DNA from 2 places in the Pannonibacter sp. CBAS1226 genome. Region 2 is predicted to be linked to the other one. Evidence: riboswitches for the same ligand, from Rfam matches in the RefSeq annotation. Region 2 holds a riboswitch; the other holds the start of a gene.
The links. A riboswitch is a leader RNA that binds a small molecule or an ion and turns the genes downstream of it on or off. The one in region 2 is predicted to bind cobalamin.
Positions count from the first base shown of each region.

Region 1: another riboswitch for cobalamin. It lies ahead of nrdH (glutaredoxin-like protein NrdH); the one in region 2 lies ahead of cobU (bifunctional adenosylcobinamide kinase/adenosylcobinamide-phosphate guanylyltransferase).

Region 1 is NZ_JBVOUO010000004.1:80,597-87,657, reverse strand. It holds gene AC0CMF_RS13040 (FecCD family ABC transporter permease) at 1-956, shown strand, start outside; gene AC0CMF_RS13035 (ABC transporter ATP-binding protein) at 953-1,756, shown strand; gene AC0CMF_RS13030 (pseudoazurin) at 1,753-2,214, shown strand; cobalamin riboswitch at 2,286-2,500, shown strand; gene nrdH (glutaredoxin-like protein NrdH) at 2,791-3,012, shown strand; gene nrdI (class Ib ribonucleoside-diphosphate reductase assembly flavoprotein NrdI) at 3,035-3,433, shown strand; gene nrdE (class 1b ribonucleoside-diphosphate reductase subunit alpha) at 3,427-5,631, shown strand; gene nrdF (class 1b ribonucleoside-diphosphate reductase subunit beta) at 5,762-6,736, shown strand; gene cobM (precorrin-4 C(11)-methyltransferase) at 6,819-7,061, opposite strand, start outside.
Region 2 is NZ_JBVOUO010000001.1:1,314,194-1,321,254, reverse strand. It holds gene AC0CMF_RS05990 (TonB-dependent siderophore receptor) at 1-1,353, shown strand, start outside; gene AC0CMF_RS05985 (ABC transporter substrate-binding protein) at 1,365-2,249, shown strand; gene fhuB (Fe(3+)-hydroxamate ABC transporter permease FhuB) at 2,246-4,204, shown strand; tRNA gene AC0CMF_RS05975 (tRNA-Asn) at 4,284-4,359, opposite strand; cobalamin riboswitch at 4,631-4,854, shown strand; gene cobU (bifunctional adenosylcobinamide kinase/adenosylcobinamide-phosphate guanylyltransferase) at 4,991-5,563, shown strand; gene cobW (cobalamin biosynthesis protein CobW) at 5,560-6,717, shown strand; gene cobN (cobaltochelatase subunit CobN) at 6,824-7,061, shown strand, end outside.

The sequences.
Region 1 (7,061 bases), on a different contig from region 2:
TTGCCGCCGGGGCTGCCATTGGCGAGACCTCCATCCCGGTTGATACCGTCTTCCAGACGGCCGCCAACCGGCTCTGGGCAGCCGGCTATGTCCTTGATCCGATCGACGAAGGGGTGATCTGGAACTACCGGGTCGCCCGTGCCGTGGCTGCTGCGGCCTGCGGGGCATCCCTGGCCTTGTGCGGGGCAATCCTTCAGTCGCTGCTGCGCAATGCCCTGGCCGACCCCTACATCCTCGGCATCTCGGCAGGGGCCTCCACCGGTGCGGTCAGCGTTGCCATTCTCGGGCTCGGGGGCGGGCTGCTGTCGCTTCCCCTCGGGGCTTTTGCCGGTGCGCTCACGGCCTTCGGCCTGGTCAGCTTGCTGGCCGTCCTCGCCGGGCGCAGCAGTGCCGCCGTGATTCTGGCCGGTATCACCTGTTCGCAGCTCTTCAACGCGGTCACCTCCTTCATCGTCACCAAGTCGGCGACGGCCGATCAGGCACGCGGCATCATGTTCTGGCTGCTCGGCAACCTGTCGGGCGTGCGCTGGCCGGATGCCGGGCTGGCCGTGCCGGTGGCCCTGGCCGGTTTCCTCGTCTGCCTGCTGCATGCAAGGCATCTGGACGCCTTTGCCTTCGGAACCAACGCCGCCGCATCTGCCGGGGTTCCGGTGCGCCGGGTCTACATCATCCTGATCGCCACGGCGGCCATCATGACCGCCGTCATGGTCAGCATAGCCGGGTCGATCGGCTTCGTCGGACTGGTCATTCCCCATGCAGCCCGGCTGCTGGTTGGCGTCCGGCATGGGCTGCTGCTGCCGGTTTCGGCCTGGCTCGGTGCGGTCTTCATGATCTTTGCCGACATTCTGTCGCGGATCCTGATCCCCGGTCAGGTGCTGCCCATCGGCGTGATGACCGCCCTTGCCGGAGCGCCTGCCTTTGCCCTTCTCCTGATCCACAGGCCAGTGACACGATGATGCTGACAGCTCATGACCTGACATGGCGCGCGCAAGGCCGCCTCATCAACGACAAGGTCAGCCTTGATCTCGCAGAAGGCGAGTTTCTGGGCATCGCCGGACCCAACGGCTCGGGGAAATCGACCCTTCTGTCCATGCTCTCCGGGCTGCGCAAGCCCGCATCCGGACATGTGGCCGTCATGGGCACGCCCATGACGGATCTGTCCCGGCGTGACATTGCACGCCGGATTGCCGTAGTCGAACAGCAAGCGGAGACCAGCGAGCGGCTGACCGCGCGCCAGGTCGTGGAACTTGGCCGCACCCCGCATCTCAGCATTCTGCGGCAATGGTCCGGCGAGGACGATGCCATCGTCTCGGACGCAATCGCGGCGGCCGGCATGCAGGATTTCGAGACACGGGAATGGCTGACCCTCTCCGGCGGGGAAAAGCAGCGGCTGCAGATCGCCCGTGCCCTGGCACAGCAGCCGACGATCCTCATTCTGGATGAACCCACCAATCACCTCGACATCGAACACCAGATCGGCCTGCTGGATCTTGTCAGCTCGCAGGGGCTCAGCGTCATTGCCGCGCTGCATGACCTCAATCACGCGGCCATGTTCTGCGACCGGCTGATCGTGATGGACGCTGGCCGGATCGCTGCGCAGGGCCGTCCCGGCGGCATTCTCACCCCAGATCTTCTGGCCAGGGTCTTCAAGGTCGAGGCCACGGTGGAAACAGGACCGGAGGGCGAGTGCCATATCCGGTATGCCCGGCCATCCAGCCGCCGCCGCAAACACCCGCTTCAAGGAGCCGCAGCATGATGATGCGCAGCCTCGCCCGCACCCTTTTCCTCAGCTTTGTTTCTGCCCAGTCCCTGCTCGTGGCAAGCACCGCCGCAACCCGCGCCGGAACTGTCGACGTCCAGATGCTGAACCGGGGCGCCCATGGCACCATGGTGTTCGAGCCCGATTTCGTGCAGATCGCGCCGGGCGATACGGTGACCTTCCGGGTTGGCCACAAGAGCCACAATGCCGCTTCCATTGCCATAATGGTGCCCGAGGGCTTCGCCGGTTTCACCGGCAAGATCAACGAGGAGATTTCCATCACCTTTGATCAACCGGGGCTCTATGGCATCAAATGCTCGCCGCACTATACCATGGGTATGGTGATGGTGATTCGGGTTGGCGATGCCGCCCGGCCCGAGGGCTTCCCGGATCCAAGCGTTCCCCCCGCCTCCCTCAAGCGCTTTGCCGAGATTTTGGCTCGCTCCGGCCTCTGAGCCAGATAACTACATGTTGTGGGTATCCTGTGTCGGCTCACATAGGGATTGATAAAAATCGAATCTGCGCTATGTTGAGTCCTGTTCAGGGTTCTCCGGTGGAAACGCCGACGAGCTAAGACGGGAACAGGGTGAAACCGGCGCAAATCCGGCAATTCCCAGGCTGCCCCCGCAACTGTGAACGGTGAGCGTTCGTCCCATTCTGCCACTTGGCCGCAAGGCTTGGGAAGGCGGGGCGGCGTGATGACCCGTGAGCCAGGAGACCTGCCTTGAGCGTAACGTCCACCGGCGGGGTGCCGGAGGGGTGTGGTCAGTTCATGTCCGGCTTTGCCGGGCTGTCCGCTCCCTCTGGTCCGTGCCATCTGCTTCGGCAGCAGTGCTTCGGGGTGCAGGCATGATGAAGAGAGCCGTTTTCGAGTTTCCGCCCGGGTAGTCACCTGCGGCCCTTTTTCCTCCGCTCCACCGGATTGCTCCGGGTGCCGCAGCGCGGGAATTGTCCTTGAGTTTTTATCTGCCTCCGGCTGCGCAGAAGCGTGGCCGAACCCTTTGTCACGTCCGTCATATGAGGATCGACCGATGACCGTCACCGTCTACAGCAAGCCCGCCTGCGTCCAGTGCAATGCCACCACCCGCGCCCTGGAGCGCAAGGGCATCGACTACACGCTGGTGGACATTTCCGAAGACACGGCGGCCTATGACTACGTGACCGGCCTTGGCTACCGTCAGGTGCCGGTGGTTGTCGCCGGTGAAAACCACTGGGCCGGTTTCCGTCCGGACCTGATCGGCGGCCTCGGCTGAACCACTGAAGGGCGCGTGCACCATGGGCAGGCTCGTCTATTTTTCCAGCACGTCGGAAAACACCCGCCGCTTCGTCGAGAAGCTCGGGACTGACGCCATCCGCCTGCCCGTGGACGCCAGCGCGCCCGTGCCCCTCGTGAGCGAGCCCTTCGTGCTGGTGACGCCGACCTATGGCGGCGGCACGGCGAAGGGCGCGGTGCCGAAACCGGTGATCCGCTTTCTCAACGAGGAGCAGAACCGCAAGCTCATCCGCGGCGTCATCGCAGCGGGCAACACCAATTTCGGCGAAGGCTATGCCATCGCCGGCAACATCATTTCCGCCAAGTGCAACGTGCCGTTCCTCTACAGGTTCGAGCTTCTGGGCACGGCGGAGGATGTCGAGAACGTCACCCTCGGACTGGAACGGTTTTGGACATGCTAGACACGGATTCCCCGCAGGACGCGGGCGCAAAGACCCACTCCGCAGCCGTTGCCCCGGCTTCCGGCGGCAGCAATGCCCGCCAGTCCACGGCGCTGGACTATCACGCGCTGAACGCGATGCTGAACCTCTATGATGATGAGGGAAAGATCCAGTTCGAGAAGGACCGCGAGGCCGCGCGCCAGTATTTCCTCTCGCACGTGAACCAGAACACGGTCTTCTTCCATAACCTCAAGGAGAAGCTCGATTATCTGGTCACCGAAGGCTACTACGAGCCCGAGGTTCTGGAACAGTATTCCTTTGCCTTTGTGCGCGATCTGTTCGACGCTGCCTATGCAAAGAAGTTCCGCTTTCCGACCTTCCTTGGCGCCTTCAAGTATTACACGTCCTATACGCTGAAGACATTTGACGGTAAGCGCTATCTGGAGCGTTACGAGGACCGCGTCTGCATGGTGGCGCTGGCGCTGGCGCGCGGCGACGAAGCCCTGGCCATGGCGATGATGGAAGAGATCATCACCGGCCGCTTCCAGCCGGCAACGCCGACCTTCCTCAACGCGGGCAAGAAGAGCCGTGGCGAGCTGGTGTCCTGCTTCCTGCTGCGCATCGAAGACAACATGGAGTCCATCGGCCGGTCGATCAACTCGGCGCTGCAGCTGTCCAAGCGCGGCGGCGGCGTGGCCCTGTGCCTGACGAACCTGCGCGAATCGGGTGCGCCCATCAAGCACATCGAGAACCAGTCTTCCGGCGTCATCCCGGTGATGAAGCTGCTGGAAGACAGCTTCTCCTATGCCAACCAGCTGGGGGCCCGTCAGGGCGCAGGCGCGGTGTATCTGAACGCCCACCACCCGGACATCATGCGCTTCCTCGACACCAAGCGCGAGAATGCGGACGAGAAGATCCGCATCAAGACCCTGTCGCTGGGTGTCGTCGTGCCGGACATCACCTTCGAGCTCGCCCGCAACAACGAGGACATGTACCTGTTCTCGCCCTATGACGTGGAGCGGGTCTATGGCGTGCCCTTCTCCGAGATTTCGGTGACGGAAAAGTACCGCGAGATGGTCGAGGACGCGCGCATCCGCAAGTCCAAGATCAAGGCCCGCGAGTTCTTCCAGATCATCGCCGAGATCCAGTTCGAGAGCGGCTATCCCTACCTCATGTTCGAGGACACGGTGAACCGCGCCAATCCGATTGCCGGCCGCATTTCCATGAGCAACCTGTGCTCGGAAATCCTGCAGGTGAGCGAGGCCAGCCTCTATGAGGAGGACCTGTCCTATTCGCACCTCGGCAAGGACATCTCCTGCAATCTCGGTTCGCTGAACATCGCCAAGACGATGGATTCGGATGATTTCGGCCGCACGGTCGAAACCTCCATCCGCGCCCTGACGGCGGTTGCCGAGATGAGCAACATCACCTCCGTGCCCTCCATCGCCCGTGGCAATGCGGAGAGCCATGCCATCGGCCTTGGCCAGATGAACCTGCACGGCTACCTCGCCCGCGAGCGCATCTTCTATGGCTCGGAAGAAGGCATCGACTTCACCAACATCTACTTCTACGCCGTGACCTATCATGCGGTCCGCGCGTCGAACCGTCTGGCTGTCGAAAAGGGCCGCAGCTTCAAGGGCTTCGAGAAGTCCAAGTATGCTTCGGGCGAATATTTCGACAAGTACACGGATCAGGTCTGGGCACCGAAGACGGAGCGCGTGGCGCAGCTTTTCGCTGATGCCGGGATCCATATCCCGACGCAGGACGACTGGCGCGCCCTCAAGGCCGAGGTGATGGCAGGCGGGCTCTATAACCAGAACCTGCAGGCCGTGCCGCCCACCGGCTCGATCTCCTACATCAACCACTCGACCTCCTCGATCCACCCGATCGTGTCGAAGATCGAGATCCGCAAGGAAGGCAAGATCGGCCGCGTCTATTATCCAGCGCCCTACATGTCGAACGAGAACCTCGACTATTATCAGGATGCCTACGAGATCGGGCCGGAGAAGATCATCGACACCTATGCCGCGGCCACCCAGCACGTGGATCAGGGCCTGTCGCTGACGCTGTTCTTCCGCGACACGGCCACGACCCGCGACATCAACCGGGCACAGATCTACGCCTGGAAGAAGGGCATCAAGACCATCTATTACATCCGCCTGCGCCAGATGGCTCTGGACGGCACGCAGGTTCAGGGCTGCGTGTCCTGCACTCTCTAATACCAAGGCTCTGAGATGCTAACGCATCAAGCCTTGAAAATGCTCAAGCGCCGCAAGGGCTTAACCAATGCTCGATAAGTCAAGCTCATCGAGCATTGGTGTAAGCTGTCTGGCCCGTGGAGAAAGCATCATGAACATGCACATCAAGCCCGCCTCCCGCGTGCGCGCCATCAACTGGAACCGCATCGAAGACGACAAGGATCTGGAAGTCTGGAACCGCCTGACCGGCAATTTCTGGCTGCCCGAGAAAGTTCCGCTGTCCAACGACATCCAGTCCTGGGCCACCCTGCGCCCGGAAGAGCAGCGCCTGACCATCCGCGTCTTCACCGGCCTCACCCTGCTCGACACCATCCAGAACGGTGTCGGCGCGGTGACGCTGATGGAAGATGCCGTCACCCAGCATGAGGAGGCGGTTCTGTCGAACATCTCCTTCATGGAAGCGGTGCATGCGCGCTCCTATTCCTCCATCTTCTCCACCTTGTGCCTGACGCCGGACGTGGACGAGGCCTACCGCTGGTCGGAGGAGAACGAGTTCCTGCAGCGCAAATCCGCGCTGATCATGGAGCAATACGGGAGCGGCGATCCGCTGAAGAAGAAGATTGCCTCGGTCTTCCTCGAAAGCTTCCTGTTCTACTCGGGCTTCTATCTGCCGATGTACTGGTCGAGCCGCGCCAGGCTGACCAACACCGCGGACCTTATCCGTCTCATCATTCGTGACGAGGCCGTGCATGGCTATTACATCGGCTACAAGTTCCAGCGCGCGCTGGACCGGGAGCCGGAAGCCCGCCGCCAGGAGATCAAGGACTTCGCCTTTGACCTGCTGCTGGAGCTTTACGACAACGAGACCCGCTACACCGAAGAGCTTTACGACGGTGCGGGCCTGACCGAGGACGTGAAGAAGTTCCTGCATTACAACGCCAACAAGGCGCTGATGAATCTGGGCTATGAGGCCCTGTTCCCGGCGGAGGCCTGCAAGGTGAACCCGGCGATCCTCTCGGCCCTCTCGCCAAATGCCGACGAGAACCACGACTTCTTCTCCGGCTCCGGCTCGTCCTATGTCATCGGCAAGGCCGTGGCGACGGAAGACGAAGACTGGGATTTCTGAGCCCCGGCCAGAGCCAGCCTGATTTCAGGGCCTTACGCTTGCGCGTGAGGCCCTGTTCTTTTTCACGCGGCGGCTTGCTGCGTCACAAGCCTTCCCGGCCCCTGAAGCGGCGCTGATAGGCTGGATCGTAGAGCGCGCTTTCGCGGAATTCCTTGGCGCCAAGCCCATGGCCCACAAAGATCAGCGCCGTGCGCTCGATGGGGTTCTCCGCCACTTTTGCGCAGATATCCGCCAGCGTGCCGGAGACGATCCGTTCATCCGGCCAGGACGCCTTGACGACAATGGCAACCGGGCAATCTGCGCCATAGAGCGGGGTCAGCTCCGC
Region 2 (7,061 bases):
ACCTATTCCGCCCTGCCGCGCAACGCCTTCGTCGGCGAACCGGGCTATGACAAGTTCGAAAACGAGCAGGCCTTCATCGGCTATGAATTCAGCCATGAGTTCAACGACACATGGTCGTTCAGGCAGAACCTGCGCTATGGCTTCGTCGATACCGATACACAGCGCGTGCAGGCCTTCTGCCTGTCTGCGGCCAGCTGCAACCCATCCTCGCTGCTGCGCTATGCCTGGGCCTTCCCGGAAACCTCGAACCTCTTCACGGTGGACAACAACGCCATTGCGCGGTTCAGCACCGGCAGTGCGAAGCACACGATGCTGTTCGGCTTCGATTACTCCTTCGAGGACAGCTCGTTTGAAGAATCGGCGCTTTCGGTGATCTATACGCCCTTCAACGCCTATAATCCGGTCTATGGGGCAACCAGCATCTCCCGCCCTGCGACGGCGACCTGGATCGACCAGCAGCGCTCGCAGGCAGGGCTTTATGCGCAGGACCAGATCGAGTGGAACAACTTCGTCCTGTCGCTTGGCGGGCGCTATGACTGGGCCAACACTGACACGCGCACCCGGACAGCCACAACCAACACCCCGGTGAACCAGCAGGACGGCAAGTTCACCTGGCGGGCGGGCCTCGTCTACAATTTCGACAATGGCCTGTCGCCCTATGCCAGCTACTCCACCTCGTTCAACCCGGCAAGCGGCACGGACCGCAGCGGTTCGCCGTTCAATCCGACCACGGGCGAGCAGTTCGAGGCTGGTATCAAGTTCCAGCCCACTGGCATGAACAGCTTCATCACCCTGTCGGCCTATCAGCTGACGCAGCAGAACGTGCTCACGCCCGATCCGGTGAACACGAGCTTCCGCGTGCAGACCGGTGAGGTGCGCATGCGCGGCATCGAGCTGGAAGGCAAGGCCGAACTCGCCTCCGGCCTTTCGCTCACGGGGTCCTATGCCTATACGGACAGCGAGATCACCCGCGACAATGCCACCTCCAGCGGCACCAGCAACAAGGGCAAGCGTCTGGCCTTCGTGCCCGAGCACCAGGCATCGCTCTGGCTGGACTACACCGTCCAGTCCGATCAGGCCTGGGGTGGGCTCAGCTTCGGCGGCGGCGCCCGCTACATGGGGCAGACCTTTGGCGACAACGCCAACGCCTTCGATGTGCCGGACTACACCCTGTTTGATGCGGCGCTGCGCTATGACTTCGGCAAGGTGGATCCGAAGCTCGCCGGGCTGAAGACCTCGCTCAATGTCAGCAACATCTTCGACAAGAAGTATGTCTCCACCTGTCTCAGCACGACGGGTTGCTACTGGGGCGAGGGCCGCACGGTCTATGCCACGCTGAAATACAGCTGGTAATGCCGGAGCGGATGATCTCCGGACCGAATGCTCTGACGCGGCGGCAATTTGCCGCCGCGTTGCTTGGGTTTGCCTCCCTGCCGTTTCAGGGCCGGACCGGCCGGGCAGGGGAGGAGCTGCCGCGCATCGCCGTGCTGGACTGGGCCTGGGCCGAAACGTTGCTGGCGCTGGGCGTGGCGCCTGCCGCGGTGGCGGAAGCTCCTCTCTATGGCGTGCGTGTCGTCAGCCCGGCGCTGGCGGAGGGCACCATCGATCTGGGCCTGCGCTCCTGGCCCAACATGGAACTGCTGCGGGCCTTCCGGCCGGACCTGATTGTCACCCAGACCGGCTATGGCGTTCCGGCGGCCATGCTGGAGCCTGTGGCGCCCGTGCTGTCCCTGCCGCTTTACACGCCGGAGCGCCAGCCGCTGAAACGGGCTGAAGAGGGACTTGAGGCGATTGCCGCCCGCCTGCAGCTTCAGGAAGCGGGGCGCGCCTATCTGGAACAGGCCGAGTTCCAGTTCACAGCCTTGCGGAACGAGCTTCAGTCCTATGATGGCCGCCCTCTGCTGATCCTGAAATTCGCCAGTGACCGGCTCGCCGATATCTACGGCCCCGGCAGTCTCTTTCATGACGTGCTGGACCGTCTGGGCCTGCCATCCGCCTGGCAGCACAGCGGCAGTCATTGGGGCTTCTCGACCGCAGGCCTCGACGCGATTGCCGCCAACCCGGAAGCACGCATCGTCATCATCGAGCCTGGTCCGCCGGAAGCGCTCGCCGCCAGCGGGTTGTGGCGGGCCATCCCGGCGGTGCGGGCAGGGCGCGTTGTCAGCATTCCACCGGTCTGGGTCTTCGGAGCTTTGCCGTCCGCCCTGCGTTTTGCCGGTATTCTCACCAAGGCCCTGCAGACCTCATGACGCTTCGTCTTCCCTTGCTTCTTGCGGCGCTGCTGGTGCCTGCCGCCGTCCTGACCCTTGTGGCCTACAGTGCCCATGTGCCCCTGTCTGCGCTGAGCGCGGCGCTGCTTGATCCGGACCCGGCTGTCTTCGGGGAAATCTATCTGCATTATGCGCTGGTGCCGCGCCTTGCCGTGGCAGCGCTGGCCGGGGCCGCGCTGGCGCTGGCGGGAGTGGTGTTTCAGCAGGTGCTGAAGAACCCGCTGGCGGAACCGGCAACCCTCGGCCTTCTTTCCGGTGCGCAGCTTGGCATCATGGCGGCAACGCTGCTCGTGCCCGCGCTCGCCATGTGGCAGCGCGAGGCGGCGGGGCTGGCGGGCGGCTTTGCGGCGCTGGCGCTGGTGGGGATGCTTGCCTCCCGGCACGGTTTTTCGCCGGTGACCCTGCTCTTGTGCGGCATGATCGTCAGCTTCTTTGCCGGATCGGCTTCCGTTGTGCTGGCCCTGTTCCAGCATGAATATCTGCGCTCGGTCTTCATCTGGGCCAGCGGCTCGCTGGTGCAGAATGATTTTTCCGATGCCTCTGCCCTGTCCGTCAGGCTTGCGGTCTGCGTACCGCTGCTGGCGCTGCTGCTCAGGCCGCTGACGGTTGCCGGGCTCGATGATGCCAGCGCCCGCAGCCTGGGCCTCTCCATCCGCACGATCCGGCTTGTTGCCCTGTCGCTGGCCTGCTGTCTCTCCGCGCTGGTGGTGGTGCGCGTGGGGGTGATTGCCTTCGTTGGCCTTGCCGCGCCGCATCTGGCAACGCTGACCGGTGTCCGGAGTTTTGCCGGGCGTTTTGTCTCTGCGCCCATCATCGGCGCGGCGCTGCTGCTGCTTGCCGACAGCATCGTGCTGGCGCTGTCCGGCGTGATTGCCGAAGTGCCCACGGGAACAGCCACGGCCATGGCCGGGGCCGTTCTGCTGCTGGTGCTGCTGCGCCGCATGCCTGCGAGCACGCGCATCGGCGGTTCACACCTGCCGGCGCCATCCGTTCCGGCCGCCAGCCGTCAGCGCCTCGTCCTGCTGCTGGCTCTGGCCTGTCTTGCCGCGCTCACGGTCTTTTCCCTCACCAGCCAGCTGCATCCCGGTGGCCTCTCCGCCGGAGAACTGATGGCTGGGCGCTGGCCGCGGGTGCTGGCCGCAGCCGCTGCCGGGGCGATGCTGGCGCTGGCCGGAGGTCTCATTCAGGCGATGACCGGCAATCCGCTCGCCAGTCCCGAAGGGCTGGGCGTCAGTTCCGGGGCAGGGCTCGGCATCACCGGGGCGCTGCTTTTGACCGGTTCCTTCTCGCCGCTTCTGCTGCTGGGGGGCGGAGCGGGCGGGGCGGTGTTCGCCTTCCTCTTCGTGCTGGTCATTACCCGCAAGTCCGGCCACGCACCGGGGCCGGTGCTGCTGGCCGGTGTTGCCATCGGCACGTTTGCCGCCGCGCTCATATCCTTCATTCTGGCCAGCGGTGATCCGCGTGCGGTCTTCGTGCTGGCCTGGTCCATGGGCCCGACCTACCGTGCCGCCGGACTGACGGCCCTTGCCGCGCTGGGCATTCTGCTCGTTGTGCTGCTGGTGCTGCCGCTGATGGGGCGCTGGCTCGACATTCTGCCGCTGGGCGATACCACAGCCCGCGCGCTGGGCCTTTCGCCCCGCCGCTCGCGTACAGTGCTTCTGGCGTTCTCGGCCCTGCTGACGGCTGCCGCCACGCTGATCACCGGTCCGTTGAGCTTCATCGGCCTCATCGCGCCCCATATTGCAGCCTCTGTGGCGCCGGGGCGTGCGCTGCTGCGGATCGTCTGTGCTGCTGCCATCGGCGCAGCGCTGATGGTCAGCGCCGACTGGCTGGGCCGCACGCTCGATTTTCCTTACGAGATCCCCGCCGGCATCCTCGCCTCCTTCATCGGCGGGCCGTATTTCCTCTGGCTGCTCTACCGCAGGCCCGCGTGAGGCGCAGTCTGCCGCGCAAACGCAAAAAGCCCTGCCGTTGCGGGCAAGTTTGACATTTTATCCAGGGAAGAGAGAAGGTTGGCTCCGCGAGCAGGACTCGAACCTGCGACCATTCGATTAACAGTCGAACGCTCTACCAACTGAGCTATCGCGGATCACCAGAAGGGCAGTGCCCTTTGCGGTGGCGGCTGTGTGCGCCGCCGTCGGTGAGAGGCGTATAACAAAGGCCTTGAGCATTTGCCAAGCCCTTTCTTCAAGAAAGTTTTCCACAGGGGTGGCTTTGGCAGAAATCTGCGGTCTTTCAACGGCTTGGGCCAGTGGATAACCCATCCGTGCCGGTCCTTGCACCCATTGCCCGGGATGCAGGGGCGGCGATTGCGCCGCAGAGGTGCCCAAAGGGCGTCCTTGCTGCGGTGCCGCCAAGCCGTTACAAGGAGAGGATCAGGTTCCCCGGCGGGCCAAGCCCAAGGGGATGAAACGGGAATGCGGTGCGGAGCGACTCAATCCGGGGCTCCAAAGCCGCAGCTGCCCCCGCAACTGTCAGCGGAGAATCTTGCCGCCTCATGCCACTGCAAGGCCAGCCCTTGCGGGAAGGCGCGGCAAGGTGAAGACCCGCGAGCCAGGAGACCGGCCTGATGTGGTGCAACCCCAAGGCCGCCGGGTGGGCGGACCGGAGGACCTGACATGATTTCTACTCCCCCAGACTGGGCGGATGGCAGGGCGCATTGCGCCCGCGCGTCCGCAAGAGAGCCCGACGCTGCCATGCCGCAAGCCTGCGGCTGACCCATGGCGCAGGCTGAAGGGCAGGGGGCCGCATCTTCCGTTCTGGTGACGGGGGGGGCACGCTCCGGCAAGAGCAGATACGCAGAGCAGCTGATCCTCGGAAGCGGGCTTGAGCCTGTCTATGTGGCGACCTCCGCCGCATGGGACGGGGAAATGGAAGCCCGCATCGGCCTGCACCGTGCCCGGCGCGGGGCGGACTGGCGCACCATCGAGGACAAGGCCGGCATCGGCGCGGATCTGACGGACGTGCTCCGGCGCGAAGCCGTTCCCGGCCGGGCTCTGCTGGTCGATTGCCTGACGCTCTGGCTCACCAATCTGATGATGGCCGAAGCAGACCTTGCCGCTGCCACGCAGGCGCTTTGCGCGCTTGTGCCCAATCTGCCTGCGCCTGTTGTTTTTGTTTCAAATGAAGTGGGCCTCGGCATCGTGCCGGACAACGCCATGGCGCGTCAGTTCCGCGATGCGCAGGGCCGTCTCAATCAGGAGCTTGCTGCCGTCTGCACCCGGGTGGTCTTCGTGGCCGCCGGTCTGCCGCTCGTGCTCAAGCCCTCCTCCCAACCGGATATCTCCCTATGACCGATTTTCAGACCCCTGCCGTGGCCAAGATCCCGGCCACCATCGTCACCGGCTTTCTGGGCGCGGGCAAGACGACCCTCATCCGCAATCTCCTGACCAACGCGGGCGGGCGGCGCATTGCGCTGATCGTCAACGAGTTCGGCGACATGGGCTTTGACGGCTCGCTGCTGGATGGCTGTGCCGATCCGTCCTGTTCCGCCGATGATGTGGTGGAGCTGACCAACGGCTGCATCTGCTGCACCGTGGCCGATGATTTCCTGCCGGCGATGGAAATGCTGCTGGCCCGCGAAACGCCGCCGGATCACATCGTCATCGAGACCTCGGGCCTCGCGCTGCCCCAGCCGCTGGTGCGGGCCTTCACCTGGCCCAGCGTCAAGACGCGGGTGACGGTGGATGGTGTTGTCACCGTGCTGGATGCGGCAGCTCTCGCAGAAGGGCGCATCGTGCTGGACGAGGAAGCCCTTGCCGCGCAGCGCGCTGCCGACGAAACGCTGGACCATGACAATCCGGTTGAAGAGCTTTTCCACGATCAGCTCGCCTGCGCCGATCTGGTGGTGCTGAACAAGGCCGATCTGGTGGATGATCACGCGCTGGAGCATATCCGCGAGCATATCGCCGAAGATGTGCGCGCCGGGGTGGAGATCATTGCCGCTGAAAAGGGCTCGCTGCCCATCGACGTGCTGCTGGGCCGCTCCTCTGCTGCCGAGGATGATCTGGCTGCCCGCCGTGCGCATCATCATCACCACCATCATGACGATGATGATCACGATCATGATCACGATCACGATCATGATCACGATCACGATGATGACCATGACCATGACCATGACCATGACCATGATGATCATGATCACCACCACGATGATTTCGAGAGCTACGTGGTCACAGCGCCCGAGTTTGCCTCGCTGAAGGACGTCGAGGCGGTGGTGAAGCAGGCGATGGCGCTGAAGGGCGTGCTGCGCATCAAGGGCGCGGTGGCGGTCTCCGGCAAGGCCGCGCCTGCGCTGGTGCAGGCGGTTGGCCCGCGTGTCGAGGCCTGGTTTGCCGCTGGCGCCAAGGCGCCCGGCAAGCTGGTGGTGATCGGCCTCAAGGGGCTGGATCTCGCCGCCGTCACGGACGCACTCGCTTCCCTTCAGGCAGGCCGCGCAGCCTGACCCTTCGCGGTGTGGACCCCCGCCGCCCCGCTCCTGACGCAAGTTGCGCAAGGGGCGGGACGCGGGGATAGGCACACCCAGTCTGAGCCTATTGAAGGCGTGCCAGATGCATATCCTCGCAAGTCAAACCCGGCGAATTGATGACGGCGGCGATGCCGTGGACCTCGCGCAGGACCCGGCGGATCTCGTGTTCCTGTCGGCGGCCGATACGGAACTCTCGGCTTTCGCCGCCGCGCATGCCTCCCTTGGCGGGGATGTGTCACTGCGGCTGGCCAGCATTCTGGCGCTGACCCATCCCTATTCCGTCGATCTCTATGCGGAAAAGACGCTGGCCGGTTCAAAGC